Regions from separate parts of the Cytobacillus kochii genome, predicted to be linked through region 2. Evidence: riboswitches for the same ligand, from Rfam matches in the RefSeq annotation. Region 2 holds a riboswitch; each other region holds the start of a gene.
What was found. A riboswitch is a leader RNA that binds a small molecule or an ion and turns the genes downstream of it on or off. The one in region 2 is predicted to bind S-adenosylmethionine.

Region 1 (8,381 bases), 1.1 Mb from region 2:
TCAAAGGTGTAAGCAGCTTGTATCCAATCCTTTACCTCAATAAGATACTCTTGAAAAGAATCAATATGCCCTCTTCGTGATCTAGTCGTCATTCCTTGACCCGGAAGGTCACCCATAACAACGTGAAATCCTGATACTCTCCACATTTCTATTAACCAACCATACCTGCCGTGATGTTCCATTGCCCCATGAACCATCACAATCACACCTTTTGCCTCACCCTCAGCTTCCCATTTCCACATCGTCTGATCCTCCTAAAAACAATTCTGTTTCGTTCAAGTTTGTTACCCTTTATTATATCCTACCTTTTAAAAATCTTCACGATTTCTCATGATTTCTCCATGATATAATATTAAAAAAGAACAGAATGGCTAGAAAACAGTCATTCTAAATTGACTAAGGTAAAAAGGAGCTATGATAACAATGATTTATCCTTTTCATAACAAACAACCCAAAATTGCTGATGATGTATTTATTGCTGATTATACAACTATTACGGGTGATGTAGAAATTGGCGAAGAATCAAGCGTTTGGTTCAATACAGTCATCCGCGGTGATGTTGCACCCACATATATTGGAAAAAGAGTGAATATACAAGACAATTCAGTTCTTCACCAAAGCCCTAATAACCCACTCATTCTGGAAGATGAAGTAACAATTGGACACCAAGTTATCTTACATAGTTGTAAAATAAGAAAAAAAGCATTAATTGGCATGGGTTCCATCGTCTTAGATGGAGCAGAAATTGGTGAAGGTGCATTTATCGGAGCAGGTAGTCTTGTTCCTCAAGGTAAAATCATCCCTCCCAACACTTTAGCATTTGGTCGTCCAGCAAAAGTAGTCCGTGAATTAAATGATGATGATATAAAGGATATGGAACGGATTGTACGAGAATATGCTGAGAAAGGGCAGTATTACAAAGCACTTAAAAAAGAAAGGCAATAACTTCTGATAAATTTTGCTCAATCGCCGATAATAAGTGGAAGACATTTTTTAGGTGGTGTAATTGTTGAAATTTATTATTGGATTGGCATTGATTTTGTTAGCTTATTTATTTATTAAACTGCTAAAAAATGGTGCTAAACAACTGCTTATCCCTCTTCTTATTTTAATTTTCCTTCTTCCTTCTCCGAAAGCAACAACGGAACACGCTGATGCTGCCCTTTTCCGAGAGAACAAATGGGCGGAAGGAACAAACAATGAAGAATTTATCGTAAAAATAAAACAAAAAGTATTATTAGACATTCCGGTCATATCACAATTTCCAGAACTCCCTCGCGGATGTGAGGTTACAAGCCTTGCGATGTTACTCAACCACGCAGGCGTAACTGTGGATAAAATGACTTTAGCTAAAGAAATTAAGAAAAACCCTGCAACCTTTGAAAAAAAAGATGGCAAGATTTATTATGGTCACCCCAATGACGGTTTTATTGGCGATATGTACTCTTTTAACAATCGAGGTCTCGGTGTTTACCATACGCCTATTAAAGAGCTGGCAGAAAACTATTTACCAGAGAAGATTCATGATTTTACTGGTGATGACTTTTCGTCAATCAAAACACATCTCTCTAATGAGAAGCCTGTCTGGGTGATCATTAATACGAAATACAATGAACTGCCTGATGCTTATTTTCAGACATGGCACACACCAAGCGGAGTGATTGACATTACGTATAAAGAACATTCCGTTTTAGTGACTGGATACGATGATCAATATATATACTTTAATGACCCCTTCTCTAATATAAAAAATAAGAAAGCACCTATCAAAGAGTTCCAGGCGGGTTGGGAACAAATGGGTAGGCAGGCAATTACTTATTTAAATTAAAAAAATAAAGTGCAGTTAAGACATTTAGCATTTTTTACTTTAACAACAAGAAAACCCGAACTGAGTCCGGGTTTTCTTTCTTTTTCACAGTTGTTGACTTAAAGGTGTGCTGTTGTTGCTGAGATAAATTGCTTTTCGAAATCATATTTCTTTTCAATAAAAACATCATGCCACACAATAAACATAAGTACCGTCCAGATTTTCCTACTATAATCTGCTTTTCCTTGTGCATGCAATTCGAGTAAATTTACTACATACTCTTTATTAATTAAATAGTCTGTATGACTTTCTTTAATTAACGTTTTCGCCCAATCATACATCTCATCTTTTAACCAATGACGGATAGGGACCGGGAAGCCTAGCTTTTTACGATTCAACACATGTTCTGGCACAATACCTTCCGCTGCCTTACGAAGGATATATTTCGTTGTTTGATGAGACGTTTTTAAATGAGTTGGGATGGTTGAAGCCACATTAAAGACCTCTTTATCAAGGAATGGTACCCTCAATTCTAATGAATGTGCCATCGTCATTTTATCTGCTTTTAAAAGAATATCTCCGCGCATCCAAGTATGAATATCAATATACTGCATTTGATTAACCGCATCATAGGCTGCACTTTCTGCATATAATGGACGGGTAATATCTTTAAAATCATTCTTCTCATTATAAACCTGCAATAATTCTCTTTTTTCATGTTCTAAGAACATTTTCGCATTGCCAATGTAGCGTTCTTCCATTGGCGTCGTTCCTCGTTCAATAAAGCTCTTACCCCTCATCCCCTCTGGCATGATTCGAGAAAGGGTACGCAATAACTTTCTTCCTGCTGAAGGCATTTTATTAAAAATTTCTAAGTCCTGTGGTTCACGATAAATATTATATCCACCAAACAATTCATCAGCACCTTCGCCTGATAATACCACCGTTACATGTTTTCTTGCTTCCCTTGCGACAAAGTAAAGTGGAACGCAAGCAGGGTCCGCTAATGGATCATCCGTGTGCCACATAATTTTAGGTACTTCTTGCATATATTCTTCTGGAGAGATGATATAGCTTATATTTTCAACACCTAGTTTTTCGGCTGTTTCTTTAGCCACATCCACTTCACTAAAACCGTCTCTTTCAAAACCTACTGAAAACGTTTTAATATTGGGGTGAAACTGTTTTGCTATGGATGCAATAATAGAAGAATCAATCCCGCCCGATAAAAACGAACCTACAGGTACATCACTGCGCATATGCATTTTAACTGAGTCAGTTAAAACATCTTGAATCTCTTTAATAAACTGAGATTCTTCTTTTTGTACAGGTTGGAAATGTGCTTTCCAATAACGCTGGATATGCATTGAGCCACCGATTTTCTTCTTGAAATAATGACCTGGCTCAAGTTTCTTTATACCCACTGACATAGTCATCGGTTCAGGTACAAATTGATATGTCATATAATACTGCAAAGCATCATAATTAATGACATCGTTTTTCAATGCCAGCAGAATACTTTTCTTTTCAGAGGCAAAATAAGTTGTCTCACCATCTTCAAAATAATAGAATGGTTTGATTCCAAAAGGGTCTCTCGCTCCAAAAACTTCTTGTTTTTCTTTATCCCAAATAACGAAGGAAAACATACCTCTCAGTTTTTCTGCCGCCTTCTCTTTGTAATAACTGTATAAAGCAATAATCACTTCAGTATCCGAATTAGTTTCAAAAGTTAGTCCTTTATTGATTAATTCCTCACGTAGTTCAACATAGTTATAAACTTCTCCATTGAAAATAATCCAATATTTACCATTATCATAAGTGAGTGGTTGATGACCACTTTCAATGTCTATAATACTTAATCGACGGAAACCAAATTGGATATGGTCTGCACGATAATATCCTGAATCATCTGGTCCACGATGAGTAATAATGTTATTCATATTCTCAAATTGTTTATCTGCTTCTTGTACTTTTTGTGCTTGATCATGTATACAACCAATAAAACCACACATTATGTACGTCACCTACTTTTTATTTCATCTAGTTTGTATTTTTTCCCATACCTTGTATAGACGATAAGTTATTTTAAAAAGTTTCACCTTTCGAAAAAAAAAATGGAATGATTTATGCTAGGCAGTATGTTCATGTTTTCTTCTTCATATACTTAAGGTTGTTTATTCCTTACCCACAATTTAAGACGAAAAGATGACATTCATTTTAAATTTTTATGAAATCGTTTTCTTAAGGATTTCTGTAAAATATCGGTAGTCTAAAATATTATATTTATTTTGCTAATGTAATATCTAAAAAAACGACTATTGCTCTACTATCTTCGGTCCTTTTCACTTCTGATATACGAGCGAATCACTTTTGCGCCGCTATCTTTGGTCTTTTCACTTCTGATATACGAGCTAATCGCTTTTGCGCCGCCGCTATCTTTGACCATTCCACTTCTTGATATTCGAGCTAATCGCTTCGCCTCAATTGTAGGTCTATTAAAATTTAATGATAGCCCCTTTCCCACATAAAAAAACTGTAGAAAACTCATTAAAGGAGTTTTCTACAGCCATAACTTTTCTAATTTATTTTAAAGCTTCCTTACGCAATTCTTCCGCTTTATCTGTGCGCTCCCAAGGTAAATCAATATCTGTACGGCCAAAATGTCCATAAGCAGCTGTTTGCTTGTATATCGGACGGCGCAAATCAAGCATTTTGATAATGCCAGCAGGACGGAGGTCAAAATTGTTTCTAACAACTTCAACTAAAACATCCTCAGATACTGCTCCAGTTCCAAATGTATCAATACTGATGGATACCGGCTGAGCAACACCAATTGCATATGCTAATTGTACTTCTGCTTTGTCAGCTAGTCCAGCAGCAACAATATTCTTTGCTACATAGCGAGCTGCATAAGCAGCTGAACGGTCAACTTTCGTTGCATCCTTACCAGAGAATGCACCACCACCGTGACGTGCATAACCGCCGTATGTGTCAACGATAATTTTTCTACCAGTTAAGCCCGCATCACCTTGAGGTCCACCAATAACGAAACGACCTGTTGGGTTAATGAAGTATTTTGTGTTTTCATCAATTAATTCAGTAGGAACAACTGGGTTAATTACATGCTCTTTTAAATTGCGTTGAATTTGCTCTAAACTGATTTCTGGATGGTGCTGCGTAGAGATAACAATTGTATCAATACGTACAGGTTTGTTGTTTTCATCATATTCTACTGTTACTTGTGTTTTACCATCTGGGCGAAGGTAAGGTAAGATTTCCTCTTTTCTTACTTCAGCTAAACGGCGAGAAAGTTTATGCGCTAATGAAATAGGTAATGGCATAAGCTCTTTTGTTTCATTACATGCAAAGCCAAACATTAAACCTTGATCTCCAGCACCAATGGCTTCAATTTCTGCATCAGTCATCTGTCCTTCACGCGCTTCTAATGCTTGGTCTACACCCATAGCAATATCTGCTGACTGCTCATCAATAGAAGTTAATACAGCACATGTTTCAGAGTCAAAGCCATATTTTGCACGTGTATAACCAATTTCCTTAATGGTTTCACGAACGATTTTTGGAATATCTACATATGTGGATGTAGTGATTTCTCCTGCAACCAATACAAGACCTGTAGTAACAGACGTTTCCGCAGCAACCCTCGCATTTGGGTCCTGTGATAAAATAGCATCTAATATTGCATCAGATATTTGGTCACTGATCTTATCCGGATGACCTTCAGTTACTGATTCAGAAGTAAACAATCTACGTTTTGTTGACATCTGACTTCCTCCTTATTTATCGAATCAATAAGACTTTATTATAGTCTTTATTTTTGATACGGAACTCATTCCCTTATTTGAATCTTCATTATTTATGGGCCAATGTTTATCTCATACCCTTAATAACCTATGCGCTAACTTGGAATATTGAGAATAAAATGGTTGGTCTTTTTCCCATACATAAATAGTACATTCCAAAAGCCGCTCCTCGTATTCGCCAACATCATGTTAAAAAGCATGAAAAAAAACCTCTTCTCTGATTTAGTGAAAAGGTTGAAGCAAAATGATTCGCGCCTTTCACTCTTATCGTTCAAGGATAGTAGTAATAAATCCTTGCATCAGGTTAGCACCTTTGCTCATGAAAATGTAGTTGGCAGGTTGCTGGGTTTCATAGGGCCTGTCCCTCCACCAGCTCGGGATAAGAGAGTATCCGTTCAAGGATTCATCATAACTTACACATGGAATATAGTCAAATGTTTTTCATTAACAATTCCATGTAAAAATTGTCATATACGACTCTATAAACTTTAGTTTTGATAACGGATAATTTTAGTTAAGATCATACCGTTCTTTTTCCTTAATATATATAAAAATTACAACAAATTTGCTGATTATCCTTTTTAAATTTGCAAAAGCTATTTATAATGAATACTGCCTGTATTTGTGACAATTTCATTAATTATATAAAAATGATTTATATAGTATAGACTGAATGAATAAATGTGTTATACTATTTTTGAAGAAATAATCACAAATAGCGACTGAGATGCATATCTCTTAAATAATATTATATAAAGGAAGGTATTCATCAGATGAATTCTGTATCGATAACTGAGTTAAATGATTTACTAAAAGGCGAAAACATCCAAGTTCAATTATCTGTTCCGCAACTAGTTGAAAAAGTATTAAACAGAAACGAAGGTGTTCTTACATCTACTGGTGCAATTCGCGCGACAACAGGTAAGTATACAGGTCGTTCACCTAAAGACAAATATACTGTTGAAGAAGCAAGCTCTAAAGATAAAATTGACTGGGGAAGTGTGAACCAACCAATTTCTGAAGCAGTCTTCAATAACTTATACAACAAGGTGATTGCTTTCTTAAAAGAGAAAGAAGAAGTTTTCGTATTCAAAGGATTTGCTGGTGCGGATAAAAAACACCGTATGCCAATCCAAGTAATTAATGAATATGCTTGGCATAACCTTTTTGCACACCAATTATTTATTCGTCCTACAGAAGAAGATTTATTAGATCACGAATCTGAATTTACAGTTATTTCAGCACCTAATTTCAAAGCAGACCCAGCAGTTGACGGTACAGCTTCAGAAACTTTTATTATCGTTTCATTTGAACGCCGTATTGTACTTATTGGTGGTACTGAGTATGCTGGTGAGATGAAAAAATCTATTTTCTCTGTTATGAACTACATGCTTCCTGAAAATGGGATTCTCCCTATGCACTGTTCAGCCAATGTTGGCCGCGAAGGTGATGTTGCTTTATTCTTTGGCCTTTCCGGAACTGGTAAAACAACATTATCAGCTGATCCAAACCGTCGTTTAATCGGTGATGATGAGCATGGCTGGTCTCCAAATGGAGTATTCAACATTGAAGGTGGTTGCTATGCGAAGTGTATCGACCTTACACGTGAAAAAGAACCACAAATTTTCGATGCCATCCGTTTTGGCGCAGTACTTGAGAATGTTGTTTTAGACAAAGAAACACGCGTAGCAGATTATGCGGACAATACGCTAACAGAAAACACGCGTGCGGCTTACCAATTACAAGCAATTGACAATATTGTTGACCCAAGTATTGCAGGTCACCCGAACACTATCATCTTCTTAACAGCTGATGCTTCTGGTGTATTACCTCCAATCTCTAAATTGAATAAAGAACAAGCAATGTATCACTTCCTAAGTGGATACACTTCTAAGCTGGCTGGTACTGAGCGTGGTATTACTTCACCACAAGCGACTTTCTCCACTTGTTTTGGATCACCATTCTTACCATTACCAGCTCAACAATATGCAGAAATGCTTGGTAAAAAAATTGACGAGCATAACGCGAAAGTATTCCTAGTAAACACTGGTTGGACTGGTGGCGAATATGGTGTAGGCAGCCGTATGAAGCTTGCTTATACACGAGCAATGGTTGAAGCTGCTCTAGAAGGCGAACTTAATTCTGTTGAGACAGTAACTGACCAAGTATTCGGTTTAGAAATCCCTCAACACGTAACTGGAGTTCCAGATGAAGTACTATTACCTAACAAAACTTGGCCAGACCAAGACGCATATAATGTAAAAGCAAAAGAACTTGCAAATGAATTCCGTGAAAACTTCAAGAAATTCGGTAATATCTCTAGTGAAATCGCTGAAAAAGGCGGTCCTATTGCTTAATTTAAAAAACCTTCGAGCATCCGACTCGAAGGTTTTTTGTTACAATAATTTCACTTCACTCTTCACCCACTGTTTATTTTTGAGGGTCAAAATACCGCATCAACGGGCTTCGATTTACTAATTGCGTATAACACAGGCGGATCGATTAGTAAGTGCTAATCGATCCAAGTTGCAATCGAGGCTTGAATGTATTCAATATTCGCCCTTTGATATGAGTCTACAAATTAGCTTCTAATTTAAATTCGTCACTGCTTAATAAATACTTATATTTATATTCATGCAAAGCTTCAATAGACATCTGTATACAAAATAAGCCCAACACTGCAAAAGCAGTCGGGCCAATTTTTAATTTGTAGTTTTTAGCGAAATCAGTTGATAAAAGATTTTCGTACAATC
Region 2 (8,381 bases):
GCTAAGGATTCCACCTTGAGGATTCAAGTTAGATGGTTTAGCGTGTTTCTTTACGATATTAACACCTTCTACAAGAACGCGTTCTTGTTTTGGGTAAGCAGCAAGAATAACGCCTGATTTGCCTTTATCCTTACCAGAGATGACCATTACTTTATCACCTTTTTTTACATGCATCTGTGTGCACCTCCTTAAAGGCATTTTGTTTAATTTTTATAGTACTTCTGGAGCTAATGATACGATTTTCATGAAGTTGTTCTCGCGTAGTTCACGAGCAACTGGTCCAAAGATACGTGTACCACGAGGACCTTTATCGTCACGAATAATTACACATGCGTTTTCATCAAAACGGATGTATGTGCCATCTTTACGACGAACGCCGCTCTTTGTACGAACGACAACAGCTTTAACAACATCACCTTTTTTAACAACGCCACCTGGTGTTGCTTGTTTCACTGTGCAAACAATTACATCACCGATGTTAGCAGTTTTACGGCCTGAACCACCTAAAACTTTAATTGTAAGTACTTCACGAGCACCAGAGTTATCAGCAACTTTTAAACGTGATTCTTGTTGAATCATCTGTGTAACCTCCCTTCGGGATCAAACATATTTCCGAACAATTAGATAATAACTGCTTTCTCAACAACTTCAACTAGACGGAAGCGTTTAGTCGCAGATAATGGGCGAGTTTCCATGATACGAACGATATCGCCGATTTTTGCTTCGTTTTGCTCATCATGAGCTTTAAACTTTTTAGAGTACTTTACGCGTTTGCCGTATAATGGATGCTTTTTGTATGTTTCGACTAAAACAGTAACAGTTTTATCCATTTTGTCTGAAACAACGCGTCCAGAGTATACTTTGCGTTGGTTACGTTCACTCATTGTGCGAACCTCCTCTCAATATCACTTGCTAAAACCAATTTCTCTTTCACGGATAACAGTTTTCATACGAGCAATTGCTTTACGCACTTCACGGATGCGAGCTGTGTTTTCCAGTTGTCCAGTCGCCAATTGAAAGCGTAGATTAAAAAGCTCTTCTTTTAATGATTTAACTTTTTGTTCTATTTCGGCAGTGGTAAGGTCACGAATTTCATTAGCTTTCATTTGATTCACCACCAATTTCTTCTCGTTTTACAAACTTACATTTAACTGGAAGTTTGTGTGCTGCAAGACGTAGAGCTTCACGAGCGATCTCTTCAGATACACCTGCAATTTCGAACATTACTTTACCAGGCTTAACAACTGCAACCCATCCTTCAGGAGCACCCTTACCAGAACCCATTCGGACTTCAAGAGGCTTAGCAGTGTATGGCTTATGCGGGAATATTTTAATCCAAACTTTACCGCCACGTTTCATGTAACGAGTCATTGCAATACGGGCAGATTCGATTTGACGGTTAGTGATCCAAGAAGCATCTTGAGCTTGTAGACCATATTCACCGAATGTTACTTCAGTACCACCTTTTGCTTGACCGCGCATTTTTCCACGGTGTACACGACGATATTTTACGCGTTTTGGCAATAGCATATTATTTGCCTCCTTCCCCATTATTCTTCTTTGTAGGAAGCACCTCTCCACGATAGATCCATACTTTTACGCCTAACTTACCGTAAGTCGTATCTGCTTCTGCTGTAGCATAATCAATGTCAGCACGAAGAGTATGAAGTGGTACAGTTCCTTCGCTATAAGATTCAGAACGAGCGATATCAGCACCGCCAAGACGTCCAGATACCATTGTTTTGATACCTTTAGCTCCTGCGCGCATAGCACGTTGAATAGTTTGTTTTTGAGCACGACGGAATGATACACGGTTTTCCAATTGACGAGCAATGTTTTCCGCTACTAATTTCGCGTCGATGTCAGCTTTTTTGATTTCAAGAATATTGATGTGAACACGTTTGCCAGTAAGTGCGTTAAGTGCTTTACGCAACGCCTCTACCTCAGTACCACCTTTACCGATAACCATTCCTGGTTTTGCAGTATGGACTGTGATATTTAAGCGATTAGCTGCACGTTCGATTTCTACTTTAGAAACAGATGCATCGCTTAAGCGTTTTGTGATGTACTCACGAACTTTCAGGTCTTCGTGTAAAAGATCAGCGTAGTCTTTACCTGCGTACCATTTTGACTCCCAATCACGGATGACACCGATACGCAAACCGACTGGATTTACTTTTTGACCCACAGATTATCCCTCCTTCTTTTCTGATACAACGATTGTGATGTGACTTGTGCGTTTGTTAATTGCGCTAGCACGACCTTGTGCGCGTGGACGGAAACGTTTTAAAGTTGGTCCTTCGTCAACAAATGCTTGCTCAACTACTAAATTATTAACATCCATTTCGTAGTTGTGCTCTGCGTTAGCTAGTGCAGATTTTAATACTTTTTCTACGATTGGAGAAGCAGCTTTTGGAGTTAAATTTAAAATCGCTACCGCTTCACCTACTTGCTTACCTCGAATTAAATCTACGACTAAACGAGCTTTACGAGGAGCAATACGAACTGTTCTTGCAACAGCTTTAGCTTGCATTATAATGCCCTCCTCTCATTAACGTCTTGTTTTCTTATCATCATTACCATGGCCTTTGTATGCACGTGTTGGAGCAAATTCTCCAAGCTTGTGGCCTACCATATCTTCAGTAACATAAACAGGCACATGTTTGCGACCATCATACACTGCGATAGTGTGTCCGATGAATTGTGGGAAGATCGTAGAACGGCGAGACCAAGTCTTCACTACTTGCTTGCCATCAGTTTCATTTAACTTTTCGATCTTTGTCATTAAATGTTCGTCAACAAAAGGTCCTTTTTTTAAGCTGCGACCCATGATTGAACCTCCCTTCGTGATTGTTCTACGGCCCGTCTTTGGAACCGTAGTTCAATCCCGTTATTTTTTACGACGACGTACGATAAATTTATCAGATTGATTGTTTTTCTTACGTGTTTTGTATCCAAGAGTTGGTTTACCCCAAGGAGACATAGGTGATTTACGACCGATAGGAGCTTTACCTTCACCACCACCGTGTGGGTGATCGTTAGGGTTCATAACAGATCCACGTACAGTTGGGCGTTTACCTAACCAACGAGAACGACCGGCTTTACCGATGTTAATCAATTCGTGTTGTTCGTTACCAACTTGACCTACAGTAGCGCGGCAAGTAGCAAGAATCATACGAACTTCACCAGAGTTTAAGCGTACTAATACGTATTTACCTTCTTTACCAAGTACTTGTGCACTTGTTCCAGCAGAACGTACTAACTGTCCACCTTTACCAGGTTTAAGTTCGATGTTGTGGATTACAGTACCCACAGGAATGTTTGTAAGTGGTAATGCATTACCTACTTTGATATCTGCTTCAGGACCAGACATTACTTCTGCGCCTACTTTAAGAGTCTTAGGAGCTAGGATGTAACGCTTTTCTCCATCTACATAATTAATTAGTGCAATGTTAGCTGAGCGGTTTGGATCATACTCGACTGTAGCAACGCGACCTGGTATTCCATCTTTGTCACGTTTAAAGTCGATGATACGATATTGACGTTTATGACCGCCGCCTTGATGACGAACTGTCAACTTACCTTGGTTGTTACGGCCACCTTTGCGCTTTACTGGAGCAAGCAAAGATTTTTCTGGTTTGTCTGTAGTGATTTCTGCGAAATCAGATACCGTCATGCCGCGACGACCATTAGAGGTAGGTTTGTATTTTTTAATCGCCATTTCATTTCCCTCCTCTTCTTGTTAGAAATTAAGCTTCAAAGATTTCGATTTCTTTGCTGTCAGCAGTTAGTTTAACAATCGCTTTACGGCGTTTGTTTGTATAACCACCGAATTTACCCATGCGCTTGAATTTACCTTTGTAGTTCATGATGTTCACTTTTTCAACTTTTACATCAAAGATTTCTTGAACAGCATCTTTAACTTGAGTTTTATTAGCTCTTACATCAACTTCAAAAGTATATTTTTTGTCAGCCATGATGTCAGTAGAACGTTCAGTGATAACGGGGCGCTTAATGATATCGCGTGCATCCATTATGCAAGCACCTCCTCTACTTTTTCGACCGCTTGCTTCGTCATGATCAATTTATCATGATTTAAAACGTCTAATACGCTGATTCCGTTAGCAGTAACAACTGTTACTCCAGGGATGTTACGAGCAGATAATGCTACGTTTTCATCGATGTCTGCAGTTACGATTAATGCTTTAGAATCTACAGAAAGACCTTTAAGTACACCTTTAAAGTCTTTTGTTTTTGGAGCTTCGAAAGATAGAGTTTCTAATACTAGAATGTTCTCTTCCGCAACTTTAGTAGATAACGCTGATTTGATAGCTAAGCGACGAACTTTTTTAGGTAATTTGTAGCTATAGCTGCGTGGTACAGGACCAAATACAGTACCGCCTCCGCGCCATTGTGGTGAACGAATTGAACCTTGACGAGCACGACCTGTGCCTTTTTGACGCCATGGTTTACGTCCTCCGCCAGCTACTTCAGAACGAATTTTAGTTTTATGAGTTCCTTGACGTAGAGAAGCTCTTTGCATAATAACAGCTTCAAACATCACGTGGTTGTTTGGCTCGATACCAAAGATTGAGTCGTTCAGCTCAATATCGCCAACTTGTGAACCACTTTGGTTTAATAATGCAACTTTAGGCATTCTTACTTCCTCCTTTCCGGGTTATTACTTTGCTTTAACCGCACTTACTAGTTTTAGAAGCGCTTTTTTAGAGCCAGGTACATTACCTTTTACTAATAGAAGATTGCGTTCTGCATCTACTTTTACGATTTCAAGGTTTTGTACTGTGATTTGTTCTCCGCCCATGCGACCAGGTAATAATTTACCTTTGAATACGCGGTTTGGAGCAACAGGACCCATTGAACCTGGGCGACGGTGGTAACGTGAACCGTGTGCCATTGGTCCGCGAGATTGTCCGTGGCGTTTAATTGCACCTTGGAAACCTTTACCTTTTGAAATTCCTGTTACATCAATTTTTTCACCTTCAGCGAAAATATCAACTTTGACTTCCTGACCAACTTCATACTCAGCTAAGTCAGCTCCGCGTAATTCGCGAACGAAGCGCTTAGGAGTAGTATCAGCTTTAGCAGCGTGTCCTTTTTCCGGTTTGTTTGAAAGCTTTTCGCGTTTATCTTCAAAACCGATTTGGATTGCTTCGTATCCATCAGTATCAACTGATTTCTTTTGAAGAACAACGTTTGGAGTAGCTTCAACCACTGTTACCGGGATAAGATCACCGTTTTCAGCAAATACTTGAGTCATACCAATCTTTCTTCCTAAGATTCCTTTGGTCATTTCAGTCACACCTCCTAGATTGTTTTAATGTATTAATTAAAGTTTAATTTCGATATCAACACCAGATGGTAAGTCTAAACGCATTAATGAATCGACTGTTTGTGGTGTTGGATTAATGATGTCGATTAAACGTTTGTGTGTACGCATTTCGAATTGCTCACGAGAATCTTTATATTTATGCACCGCACGAAGAATTGTGTAAACTGACTTTTCAGTTGGCAATGGGATTGGACCAGATACAGCCGCACCAGAGCGTTTTGCAGTTTCAACGATTTTTTCAGCAGATTGATCAAGAATTCTGTGATCATAAGCTTTTAAACGAATACGAATTTTTTGTTTTGCCATTATTTTCCCTCCTTTTCGCCTATTTTCATATAGACATTCTCCGTGAAAATTTCCCACACACTCGCCATGGCAAAGCGGCCGGGTGTGTCAGCAACCTTTCACTTCATCGCAGTCAAAGACCAACATTGTCTATTATACAGAAAAGACATAACAAATGCAACTATTGATTGCGTTTCTCTCTGTTCTGCACACTTTTAACATTATAACTGCTGTGAATAGTGTTTTCAAGTATATCTTCCTCTTTACATCATTTTCTAAAAAAACGCTTATACAATTATTTATTTTTAAATTTTCTAACTTTTTATTTGACAAACATAGGCTCATTCATGTAAATTTTACTCAATAAAATATTTTTTATTTCTTATCATGAGAGGTTGAGGGATAGGCCCGATGACACCTCAGCAACCATCAATAGTGAACGCTATTGAAAAGGTGCTAATTCCTACAAGCTATACGCTTGAAAGATGAGAAGATGACTATGATGATAATAGGCCTTCTTCTTGAGGGCCTTTTTTATTTTCTCTTTGGCTTCTCATCCATTGAATTCAACAAAATAATGAATTGAAGGAGTGAGACCTTTGAACTTCCTTGAAAAAATGAAGAACCAAGTATTAATTGCTGACGGTGCGATAGGAACACTTCTTTATTCTTATGGTACAGATACATGTTTTGAAGAATTGAACCTCTCAGCACCGGAACAAATTCAGCACATTCATCAAGCTTATCTCGGGGCAGGTGCGGATTTAATTCAAACAAACTCCTATGCTGCGAATTATTTAAAATTGAAACGGTATGGCCTAGAGGATTCAGTCAAAGAGATTAATAGTGCGGCTGTAAAACTGGCACGATCTAGTATTCAACATCATCAGGCATATGTGCTCGGCACAATTGGAGGTGTACGAGGATTAAATCCCCTCTCTATTCCTCTAGATGAAATTAAACGTAACTTTCGTGAACAGCTATACTGCTTATTGTTAGAAGGCGTAGATGGGCTCCTTCTTGAAACATATTATGATTTAGAAGAACTAGAAACGGTTCTCTCTATTGCCCGAAAAGAAACGGATATACCTATTATTGCACAAGTGTCTTTACAAGAAGTCGCTATTTTACAAAATGGGACGTTAATTAATGACGCCTTAAAAAGATTAGAAGCTAAAAGGGCAGATGTTGTCGGGGTAAACTGCCGTTTAGGTCCACATCATATGTTAGAGACACTCTCCTCCGTTGAATTACCTCAGCACGCGTTTTTATCTGCATATCCTAACGCGAGTCTACCTGCCTATATCGATGGTACGATTCAATATAAGGAAGGCGAAGACTATTTTAGAAAATCAGCGAAGTCCTTCCTTAAGCAAGGTGTTCGGCTGCTTGGTGGTTGCTGCGGAACGACACCGGGCCATATTAAAGCATTTGCAGACGAAGTTAGGCATGCTGTACCTATTCTTGAAAAACAAGTAACAAATAAAAGGAAACCTAAAATAGAGAGAATTACAATCGAACGCACCAATACGCCGTTAGAGACACTTGTACAAGAAAAACGCACCATCATCGTCGAACTAGACCCACCTAAGAAGCTATCAACTGCTAAATTTTTTGAAGGTGCCAGAGCCTTAAAAGATGCTGGTGTTGATGCAATTACACTCGCAGATAACTCTCTTGCCACACCACGAATCGCAAATGAAGCCCTAGCACATATCATCCACAAGGATACAAACGTTCGACCACTTGTCCACCTCTCCTGTAGAGATCGAAACTTAATCGGCATACAATCACATCTCATGGGTCTTCATACATTAGGGTTGCATGATATTTTAGCCATAACTGGGGATCCGGCAAGAGTTGGCAATTTCCCAGGCGCTTCATCTGTATTTGATTTATCTTCCTTTGAATTAATAGAAATGATTAAACAATTTAATGAAGGAATTTCCCCTTCAGGTTCTGAACTTGGTGAAAATGCCGTCTTTTCTGTCGGGGCAGCATTTAATCCTCATGTCAAATCATTAGATAAAGCTGTTGCCCGACTTGAAAGGAAAATAAAAGCAGGCGCTGATTATTTCGTGTCACAGCCAGTGTTTTCAATAACACAACTATTAGAGATTCATGAGGCAACAAAGCATCTTTCCTCACCTATTTTCATCGGAATGATGCCACTGATTAGCAGCAAAAATGCAGAGTATCTTCATAACGAAGTGCCTGGCATCAAGATTACTCAAACGACCCGCGACAGAATGGCAAAAGCCGTTAACCCTATTCTTGCTGAGAAAGAAGGCTTATTAATTACAAAAGAGTTGATCGATGCAGCCTTAGAACTCTTTCAAGGCATCTACCTTGTTACCCCTTTCCTTAGATATCAACTCACAACCGAACTGACCAATCATATTAGAAGAAAAGATCAACAGAAGAAGGAGCATCATTATGTCAAAAGTAGCCATCACTAAACAAATGAAAGAAAAGATTTTAATCATGGATGGGGCAATGGGCACCATGCTACAAGAAGCCCACCTAACAGCAGATGACTTTGGTGGTGAGGATCTAGAAGGTTGTAATGAATACCTCACACTTACGCGACCTGAATTGATCCAATCCATTCATGAAGCTTATCTTTCGGCAGGGGCAGATATAATTGAAACAAATACATTCGGAGCGACGCGTATCGTTTTAGAAGAATATAATATTGGGCATTTAAGTGAATTGTTAAACCGCAGAGCGGCTGAAATTGCTATAA
Region 3 (8,381 bases), 1.0 Mb from region 2:
TCCTGTCGGTGGAGAGCCATTAGCATCCTTGTTAAGCCAAATTCAATATGGGGGTGCCGTAGCGGTCAGTGGTTTAACAGCTGGAACGAATGTACCTACGACGGTTTTTCCATTTATTTTACGTGGGGTGAGTCTCTTGGGAGTTGATTCCGTTTTTTGTCCAATGGAGATGAGGAAAGAAGCTTGGGAACTATTAGCGGAAGAAAGTGATAAACTTCCGTTTGATCAGTTTATTTTTCAAGAAGTTTCATTGAGTGAAGTTGAGCATGCCTTGCCGTTGCTTTTAAAAGGAGAAATGAGAGGAAGAGTACTTGTACACATATAGTAACTACACACAATAACTGATAAAAGGCGGCCTAATTTCCGATAGAATGGAGCGAAGGACATGCAGTTGAAAAGTAACCGTCTCGTCATTCGTTCGTATATGTATGAAGATTACGAAGCTTGGATAGAGGGATTAAAGAACCGTTTAGTTTCGCAATCACGTCATGATGAAGGACGCCCACAAGATTTATCTGCTTATACTAAAGAAAAATTCAAGAAGAAAATCGAGCAATGGAGTAAGCAAGATGATGCTTGGCAATTATCTGAGTTTGGTATATTTAGAGAAAATGATGGTGCACATATAGGAAAGATAGAAATGTATCGAACACAGAGGAATGGCAAGGAGTTAGTACTACTTGGTTATGCTATTCACAATCAATATTGGCGAAAAGGATATGGAAAAGAAAGCGTAGTCACGATTATTCCTTTTATTTTTGAATATTTACAACCTGAAAGAATAGAATTACATATTGATAGTGATAACCTTGCCTCCATTCATTTAGCAGAATCTATCGGTTTTAATTATGAAGAGAAACAGTCTCAATTCTCATTTGATAGTGGAGAATGGAGCGAATTTTTTATCTATTATATAGAGAAATAAGGAGAGGCTCCACTTATGTAGGAGCCTCCCTAATATTAAGCATTCAATTTTTCTTTTTCGTAAACAGGTACCCAACCTTCTGGTGTAACAAAGAGGCGAATAGCAACAACTTTTCGATCATCAGCTAAAGTAAAATAGTGACGCGTGTTTACAGGTACAGAAATTAAATCACCTGGATCTAAATGGACTTCAAAAAACGATTCATCTTTTCCTTGGATAATAAAGACCCCATGCCCACTTACGATGAAGCGGACTTCATCATCGGTATGATGGTGCTCTCTTTGAAAGTTAATTAATAATTCATCTAAATTTGGCGTACTGTCTGAAAGTGAAATAACATCTGCAGCTTTGTAGCCGCGCTTTTCAGAAATGGTTTTGATTTCAGTTGAAAATGCATCTAGTATGGCTTGCTTTTCATCATCAGATAAATCGTATTTTTCGTGTAATGTCACTTCTAATTGCTCAATGTTCCAATTTTCATAGATGACTTCTTGTGCAGTTAAAAATGTAGATACCTCTTGTTGATCAGTAATCACTTTTTCTTCGTTTTTGAATTTAATAATGGCCATGTAAAACGCCTCCTTTTAATTGAATAAGAGATAATTTATATTGAAATAAAAATTCGCAAGCTTCTAATAATTTTTTTGCTTCAAACCCATCGACTCCCCAAACAGTAATCCCGTGGTTGTGAATTAAGACTGCACCTTTCTCTTTGCTGACGTAAGCAGAAAAGTGATCCGCTAATGTAGGGATATCCGCATCATTGCGAATGATCGGGATGGTGAGTATATCATCTTCTCCCCATAATCCAAATGCTTTAATTAACTCTTGATGCTGAAAAGTTACTACACCTTCTTGATAGAAAAGCTCAGAAATAACATTATTAGCAACTGTATGAACATGAAGACTTGCTCCTGATGACGTTTTCTTATAGATTTCACAATGTAATAAAGTCTCAGCTGAAGGTTTAGATGACGTGTTTTCTAGGGGCCTTCCTTCTAAGTCTACTAATAAAAAATCATTGACTGTTCTCTTTCTTTTATCAAGTCCACTTGAAGTGACTAAAAAGCTGTTTTCATCTACGCGAATGGATAAATTACCACTAGTACCCATAAACCAATCTCTAGCCGCTAACTCATCTTTAATATCAGCTAATGTATCCCACTCTGTTTCATACGTTGTCATGATTTCGCACCAACTAGTTCATCGAGGTATTCAATGCAATCATGGAAGGTTTCAAAAGGAGTATAAGAAATACCAGTTTCTTCACATTTTTGAATTAAGAAATCTCTAGCAAGTACGGCATCTGCTATTTTGGCTGCTTCAAAGTCTGTAATCGAATCGCCAATAAGAATATTAAAGTGTTCTGGAGATGAGTGTTTTCTAATAATGGTTGGTTTACAACAGCCGCAACCTTGTGAAGAACATAGTTCATCACACTGGTGTGGATAGTGAATATCTATCGTTTCTAAAGCAAAGCTTGCCTGATTGCAAAATACTTTCGTAAATGGCCCATAAGGTTCAAGTACTGGTTCTAAAAAAAAGTCAATTCCACCACTAACAATATAAAGAGGGATATCGTTTTCGTGTGTATATCTAACAAAAGCTGAAAATCCTTCACGAATTTCTGCACTATTTAATACAAAATGGATAATCTCTTCTTTTTTACTTGTTGGTAAAAGTGAGAAGAGATTTTTAACACCCTCTTGGATAGAGATATTTTGAGCTAAAATATCTTCCTTGATCTGTTTTGCCTCAATAGGACCGAAATGCTCCATAATCTTTACAATGTTATCGTTATTCGTAATTGTTCCATCAAAATCACAAAAAATCATTGGTTTTGTCATCTTTTACGACGTACCTCCCCATTTTGCTAATGCTGCTTCCAATTCTTGCGCTTTTGTTGCACGATGAGTATTTTGTTGTATGACGTGGTCAATGGCTTGCCTAAAGGCTCTCACGCCAGCTGCTGCTCCTTCAGGATGACCATGGACCCCTCCGCCCGCATTAATTATACAATCATTGCCAAAATCATGATAAAGCAACGGAACTAAACCTGGATGAATGCCTGCTGAGGGGACCGGGAATGCCTGATTCAAGCCATTTTCTTCGGTTAACTGTCTAGCGATAGCTAAGGTTTTTTCTTTTTCCAAGGCAACAGAACCATATGGAGAAGGAAATAAAGAGAAATCTGCACCTGCTAAGCGAGTAAGATTACCGAGTAATAAGTCAGGAGCCACACCATAGAAGTTTGAAGAAGTATAGGCCCCACTATATGCAGGATGTGCCATGATAGGTAACTGCACTTCACTGTTTTCAGCTAGTGTTTGGAGCATATCTAGACCGTAAGTGTGAACATTGAATAATAATGCATCCGCCCCTAATTCGGTCGCATGTTTTGCTTTATCTACTAAATCCATTGTTCTCCCAGATAAATTGACTGCATAATGTGTCCTTTTTCCAGTCTTTTCATAGACTTCATCTAGTATTTCTTTACCTGCGATAATTCTGTCTTCAAAAGAGATGTTGACATCAAAAAGAATTTCATCATCTTTTACAATATCAACGCCTCCCATAGCCTGGTCTCTTAACTGTTCTCTTAAGAAGTGAATATCCCTGCCGATGATGCCTTTAAATATACTCATAAGTAATGGGCGGTCTTGAGTATTTAGTTTCGATCTTATATTTTTTATACCGAATTTTGGTCCTGGAAAACGGGAAAGATCCTCATTATCAAATTCTAGGTTTAATAATTTTACTTCACCATCTAGAGATAACTTTCCAAATACGGTTGTTAAGATTGCTGGAATATCAAATGTGAAATTATATGTAGGGTAGGCGATACTAATTTCGCACCTTACTTCACCGAATCGATTGGGATGTTCATCATCATAAAACTCTTGTAGTGCAGTGACTCTGCCTTTATGTTTTAGTAATTGTTTTTGCTCAAGTAATGGTAACGCTGTCCACGAGCCTATCGTTAATCCTAAAGCGATATCCTCTGCTTTTTTCTCTAATGAACCGGGTCTTGCGTATACTTGATAAGTTGCAATTACATCTCCCATATGAGAACCCTCCCTGATGGTTTCGAATTTACATTGACAATAAAAAACCCTCTTCTTAATCAATAAGAAGAGGGTTAGTTCGCAGTGATAGAACCTTCTCCTTATCTGTCAGCATGATTGCTGCAAGAATTAGCACCGTGTTCATTTAGAATCGGTTGCCGGGCTTCATCGGGCTCGTCCCTCCGCCTGCTCTTGATAAGAAAATTTATGATTATCGTTTTAAATTTTTGCACAATTGTATTATGTCACCAGGTGTTTTATCTGTCAACAGAGAATTTTTTACGTTATATGACAAAATTCCTTTATCCATAAAAAGATGAAAAGTTTTTTAAAAAAAGATTGACACTTTTTTATAATCGGTGCTAGTATTTGCTCAAGATATTTCAAAAAATGAATCTTTTATACTCTTATCAAGAGCAGGTGGAGGGAAATATGGCCCGATGAAACCCAGCAACCGACCGTAATATCGTTGTGAAACGAGGCGCAGCTAGAGAATTTCTGCGCCTAATGTAAGGCACGGTGCTAATTCCATTCAGAAGTTATTCTGAAAGATGAGAGGCAAAATCGTCATGACGAATGCCTCTTTCTGTACTGGAAAGGGGCATTTTTGTTTCTGTAGTGACAAAGCAGGTCCGACTATATCTCTTCATGTAGTCACCCCTGTTTTGTGCCACAGATAAATAAAGAAATAAGGGGGAAGAGATATGGCTGTTTTAGAAAATATAGGTTACCGCGCTTTGACAGAGGAATCTGCGTGTGAATACGTGAAGAGTTTAAAGCTGTTTTTACCGGATGAAAAAATAACGGTGGAAGAGATTGGTGATGGTAATTTGAATTATGTTTACCGTATTACTTCTAATCGTAAAAGTGTAATTATTAAGCAAGCACTCCCTTATGCAAAAGTAGTCGGGGAAAGCTGGCCACTAACACTTAAACGAGCAAAACTGGAGGCAGAAGTCCTTAAGAAGCATGGTGAATTCGTTCCTCACCTCCTCCCAGCAGTACTAGCAACAGATGAAGAGCTAGCATTAACTGTGATGGAGGATCTTTCCCATCTGACAATTGTAAGAGACGGATTGATTCAAGGGGATCATTATCCGAAGTTATCAGCTCATATTGGGGAGTACCTAGCAAAGACATTGTTTTCAACTTCAGATTTTGCTCTTCATCCGTTTGAGAAAAAGAAATTGGTCGCTAAATTTTCAAATCCGGAACTATGTAAAATCACTGAGGATTTAGTATTCACCGATCCATTTTTTGATGTGGAAACGAATGATTTTGAAGCTGAGTTGGCTGAAGTGGTTCAGCAACTATGGGCTAATGACAAGTTGAAGCTTGAAGTAGCCAAAATAAAATATGCTTTTCTCACAGAAGCAGAGAGCTTACTACATGGTGACCTACATACAGGGAGTATATTTGCGAGTAAGAGTGAGACGAAGGTGATTGATCCTGAGTTCGGCTTTTATGGTCCGATTGGATTTGATGTCGGTCAATATATTGCCCATCTCATTTTCCAAGTACTTGTACGAAACGAAAACGATAGAATCGTTATTCGTCAACAGATTGAAGAAGTATGGGATGTGTTTTCTCAATATTTTTCAGAAGCTTGGGAAAATTCTGTTGTTAATCCTTTTACGAAAGTACCAGGCGCTCTAGAATCTTTTCTAGCTAAAGTATTTAAAGATGCTATCGGAGTAGTGGGATGTGAATTAATTCGGAGAACAATCGGATTGTCTCATGTGAAGGATCTTGATGGAATAGAAGATAGTTCAATTAGATTATATGTGAAAAAGTCAACGATTCAATTAGGTTCATCCTTGATTATTAATCGCAAAAACATAGGAACAATCTCGCAACTTCTTAAGGAACTGGAGGCGTATACATCATGAGTATACCAACACCAATTGAATGGCAAGAAGGTAGATTGAAAATTCTTGATCAAACCTTATTACCCCATCAAACAAGATGGATAGAACTCGAAACCATTGAAGATGTCTTTGAGGCAATTATTCAGTTGAAAGTAAGAGGGGCGCCAGCTATTGGAATTACTGCTGCTTATGGTTTAGCGATTGCTGCAAAAAAATACGAAGGGGTCGACATTGAAACTTTCCATCTTAGAATTCATGAAGATTATCTTTATCTAGCGGGCTCTAGACCGACAGCTGTTAATTTGTTCTGGGCTTTGGATCGAATGATGAAAGTAATAGAAACGCTGTATTCAACAGAGGAGACAATTATCAGTTTGGAGCAAGAAGCAAAGAAAATACATCAAGAAGACGAGGAGATTTGTCGGCAAATTGGTGAAAATGCACTAAGTCTATTGAATGGTAGGAAAAAGGTATTAACGATTTGCAATGCGGGAACGATTGCTACGGGAAAATATGGTACAGCGCTAGCGCCGTTTCATTTAGGCAAGGAGAAGGGTGTTGACTTTCAAGTATATGCTTGTGAAACGAGACCGGTTCTTCAGGGAGCGCGTCTAACTGCTTGGGAGCTTCAACAGTCCAATGTGGATGTGACGGTCATTACTGATAATATGGCTGCTCATACCATAGCAACCAAGGGGATTGAAGCGATTATAGTCGGGGCCGATCGTATTGCCAGCAATGGAGATACAGCGAATAAAATCGGTACATGGCAACTAGCTATTTTAGCAAACTATTTTCAAATTCCTTTCTATGTAGCTGCGCCATTGTCGACATTTGACTTTTCTATCGCATCAGGGGCAGATATTCCGATTGAGGAGAGGTTGGCAGAAGAGGTGACTCATATTGGGGCAAACCAGATCACACCAGAAGGAACGAAAGTGTTTAATCCGGCGTTTGATGTGACAACGGCTAATTTAATTACTGCAATTGTTACTGAAAAAGGCATTTTTGAAGCTGATCGAAACAAATTGGCACAATTGAATAAAGCAGAAGAGGGAGTTAGGGCATGAAGAACAATCGTATACTATTAGCGTTTCTTATTATTTTTATTTTAATCTTGGCAGGCTGCCAGCCAAAAGGGAGCAATTCAAGTAGTGAAGCAACTGCATCAACTAAAGAGAATAGTGTACATCCGTTAGCTAATAAAAAGATCGCACTAATCATGCAAATTAATTTAGGAACTTTTTCTGCACAATATATTGAAGGGGTAAAAGAGCAGGTAGAAAAGTTTGGTGGAACCGTTCAAGTATTTACTTCTGAAGGTGACTTAGCAAAAATGGCTTCCAATTTAGATGCAGCGATTAATCAAAAATTTGATGGGATATTAATTGATCATGGAACGAAGGAAGCGTTAACGCAAGGAGTAGAAAAAGCGGCTGCACAAAATATACCTGTAGTGGTCTTTGATGCTGATATTGCAGTGAAAGATGTAACTGTACTTCAACAAGGCGATGAAGAAATGGCGAAGTTGACATTAACCAAGCTTGCTGCAGATGCAGGAGGGAAAGCAAATATTGTTAAGATTTGGGTAGCTGGATTTGCACCGATGGAAAGAAGACAAGTAGCTTATGAACAATTTTTAAAAGAGAATACAGATATTAAGGAAGTAGCAGCATTTGGTGCTGCCACCGATAATACAGCATTAGATACTCAAGCACAAATGGAAGCAATCCTAAAACAATATCCAAATGAAGGTGAAATAACAGCAGTTTGGGCAGCGTGGGATGAGTTTGCTAAAGGAGCTGTCAGAGCGCTAGAGCAAGCAGGAAGAGAAGATATTAAAGTCTACGGGATTGATATGAGTGACGAGGATCTGCAACTGATACAAAAAGAAAACAGTTCATGGGAAGCGACAGCTGCCGTTGATCCAAAAGATATTGGTCGTATTCAAGTTCGATATTTGTACCAAAAATTAAATGGTGATTCTCCAAAAGAAAAAGTTATCCTTGATCCTGTTTTTGTAGAGAAAAGTCAATTACCTGATGAGGCCATTACAACAAATGAACTGCATGAATATATTGATGGTTGGGGAGAAAGTGAACAAGGCTATACGGAAGAACTAAAAGCACTTGAGGGCAATTGAATGAAATGGTTTGTAGCTAGTCAACCGACTTTTAGAGAGTCGGTTTTCCTATCTATGGAGGGGGTCTCCTTTAAATGAGTGAAGTTGTTTTGGAAATGAAAAAGATGAGTAAAAGTTTTGGAAAAGTTACGGCATTAAAGAACGGGGAGTTAGTGGTTCATAAAGGAGAAATACATGCCTTGCTTGGAGCAAATGGAGCTGGGAAAAGTACATTAATGAAGATTCTCTCTGGGGTATATAGACAAGACCAAGGAGAAATTTTGATTAACCACGAAAAAGCAACTTTTCAACACCCTAGTGACGCGAAAGAAAAAGGAATATTTTGCGTTTATCAGGAGGTTGATACAGCCATTGTTCCACAGCTTACTGTAGCAGAAAAT

Region 1: linked by a shared signal. The riboswitch ahead of metK (methionine adenosyltransferase) and the one ahead of LG276_RS00635 (bifunctional homocysteine S-methyltransferase/methylenetetrahydrofolate reductase) in region 2 are both predicted to bind S-adenosylmethionine.
Region 3: linked by a shared signal. The riboswitch ahead of mtnK (S-methyl-5-thioribose kinase) and the one ahead of LG276_RS00635 (bifunctional homocysteine S-methyltransferase/methylenetetrahydrofolate reductase) in region 2 are both predicted to bind S-adenosylmethionine.

The regions. Positions count from the first base shown of each region.
Region 1 is NZ_CP085254.1:3,575,823-3,584,203, forward strand. It holds gene LG276_RS18160 (alpha/beta hydrolase) at 1-242, opposite strand, end outside; gene LG276_RS18165 (gamma carbonic anhydrase family protein) at 424-945, shown strand; gene LG276_RS18170 (C39 family peptidase) at 1,007-1,828, shown strand; gene asnB (asparagine synthase (glutamine-hydrolyzing)) at 1,927-3,819, opposite strand; gene metK (methionine adenosyltransferase) at 4,390-5,589, opposite strand; SAM riboswitch class I at 5,890-6,014, opposite strand; gene pckA (phosphoenolpyruvate carboxykinase (ATP)) at 6,402-7,985, shown strand; gene LG276_RS18190 (DUF2584 domain-containing protein) at 8,331-8,381, opposite strand, start outside.
Region 2 is NZ_CP085254.1:133,818-142,198, reverse strand. It holds gene rplX (50S ribosomal protein L24) at 1-174, opposite strand, end outside; gene rplN (50S ribosomal protein L14) at 211-579, opposite strand; gene rpsQ (30S ribosomal protein S17) at 621-884, opposite strand; gene rpmC (50S ribosomal protein L29) at 906-1,106, opposite strand; gene rplP (50S ribosomal protein L16) at 1,096-1,530, opposite strand; gene rpsC (30S ribosomal protein S3) at 1,532-2,188, opposite strand; gene rplV (50S ribosomal protein L22) at 2,192-2,533, opposite strand; gene rpsS (30S ribosomal protein S19) at 2,552-2,830, opposite strand; gene rplB (50S ribosomal protein L2) at 2,891-3,721, opposite strand; gene rplW (50S ribosomal protein L23) at 3,750-4,034, opposite strand; gene rplD (50S ribosomal protein L4) at 4,034-4,657, opposite strand; gene rplC (50S ribosomal protein L3) at 4,682-5,311, opposite strand; gene rpsJ (30S ribosomal protein S10) at 5,348-5,656, opposite strand; SAM riboswitch class I at 6,015-6,127, shown strand; gene LG276_RS00635 (bifunctional homocysteine S-methyltransferase/methylenetetrahydrofolate reductase) at 6,235-8,094, shown strand; gene metH (methionine synthase) at 8,072-8,381, shown strand, end outside.
Region 3 is NZ_CP085254.1:1,160,452-1,168,832, forward strand. It holds gene LG276_RS06295 (acryloyl-CoA reductase) at 1-325, shown strand, start outside; gene LG276_RS06300 (GNAT family N-acetyltransferase) at 386-925, shown strand; gene LG276_RS06305 (acireductone dioxygenase) at 961-1,494, opposite strand; gene LG276_RS06310 (methylthioribulose 1-phosphate dehydratase) at 1,481-2,110, opposite strand; gene LG276_RS06315 (2-hydroxy-3-keto-5-methylthiopentenyl-1-phosphate phosphatase) at 2,107-2,772, opposite strand; gene LG276_RS06320 (2,3-diketo-5-methylthiopentyl-1-phosphate enolase) at 2,776-3,990, opposite strand; SAM riboswitch class I at 4,089-4,192, opposite strand; SAM riboswitch class I at 4,395-4,548, shown strand; gene mtnK (S-methyl-5-thioribose kinase) at 4,695-5,879, shown strand; gene mtnA (S-methyl-5-thioribose-1-phosphate isomerase) at 5,876-6,928, shown strand; gene LG276_RS06335 (sugar ABC transporter substrate-binding protein) at 6,925-8,001, shown strand; gene LG276_RS06340 (sugar ABC transporter ATP-binding protein) at 8,076-8,381, shown strand, end outside.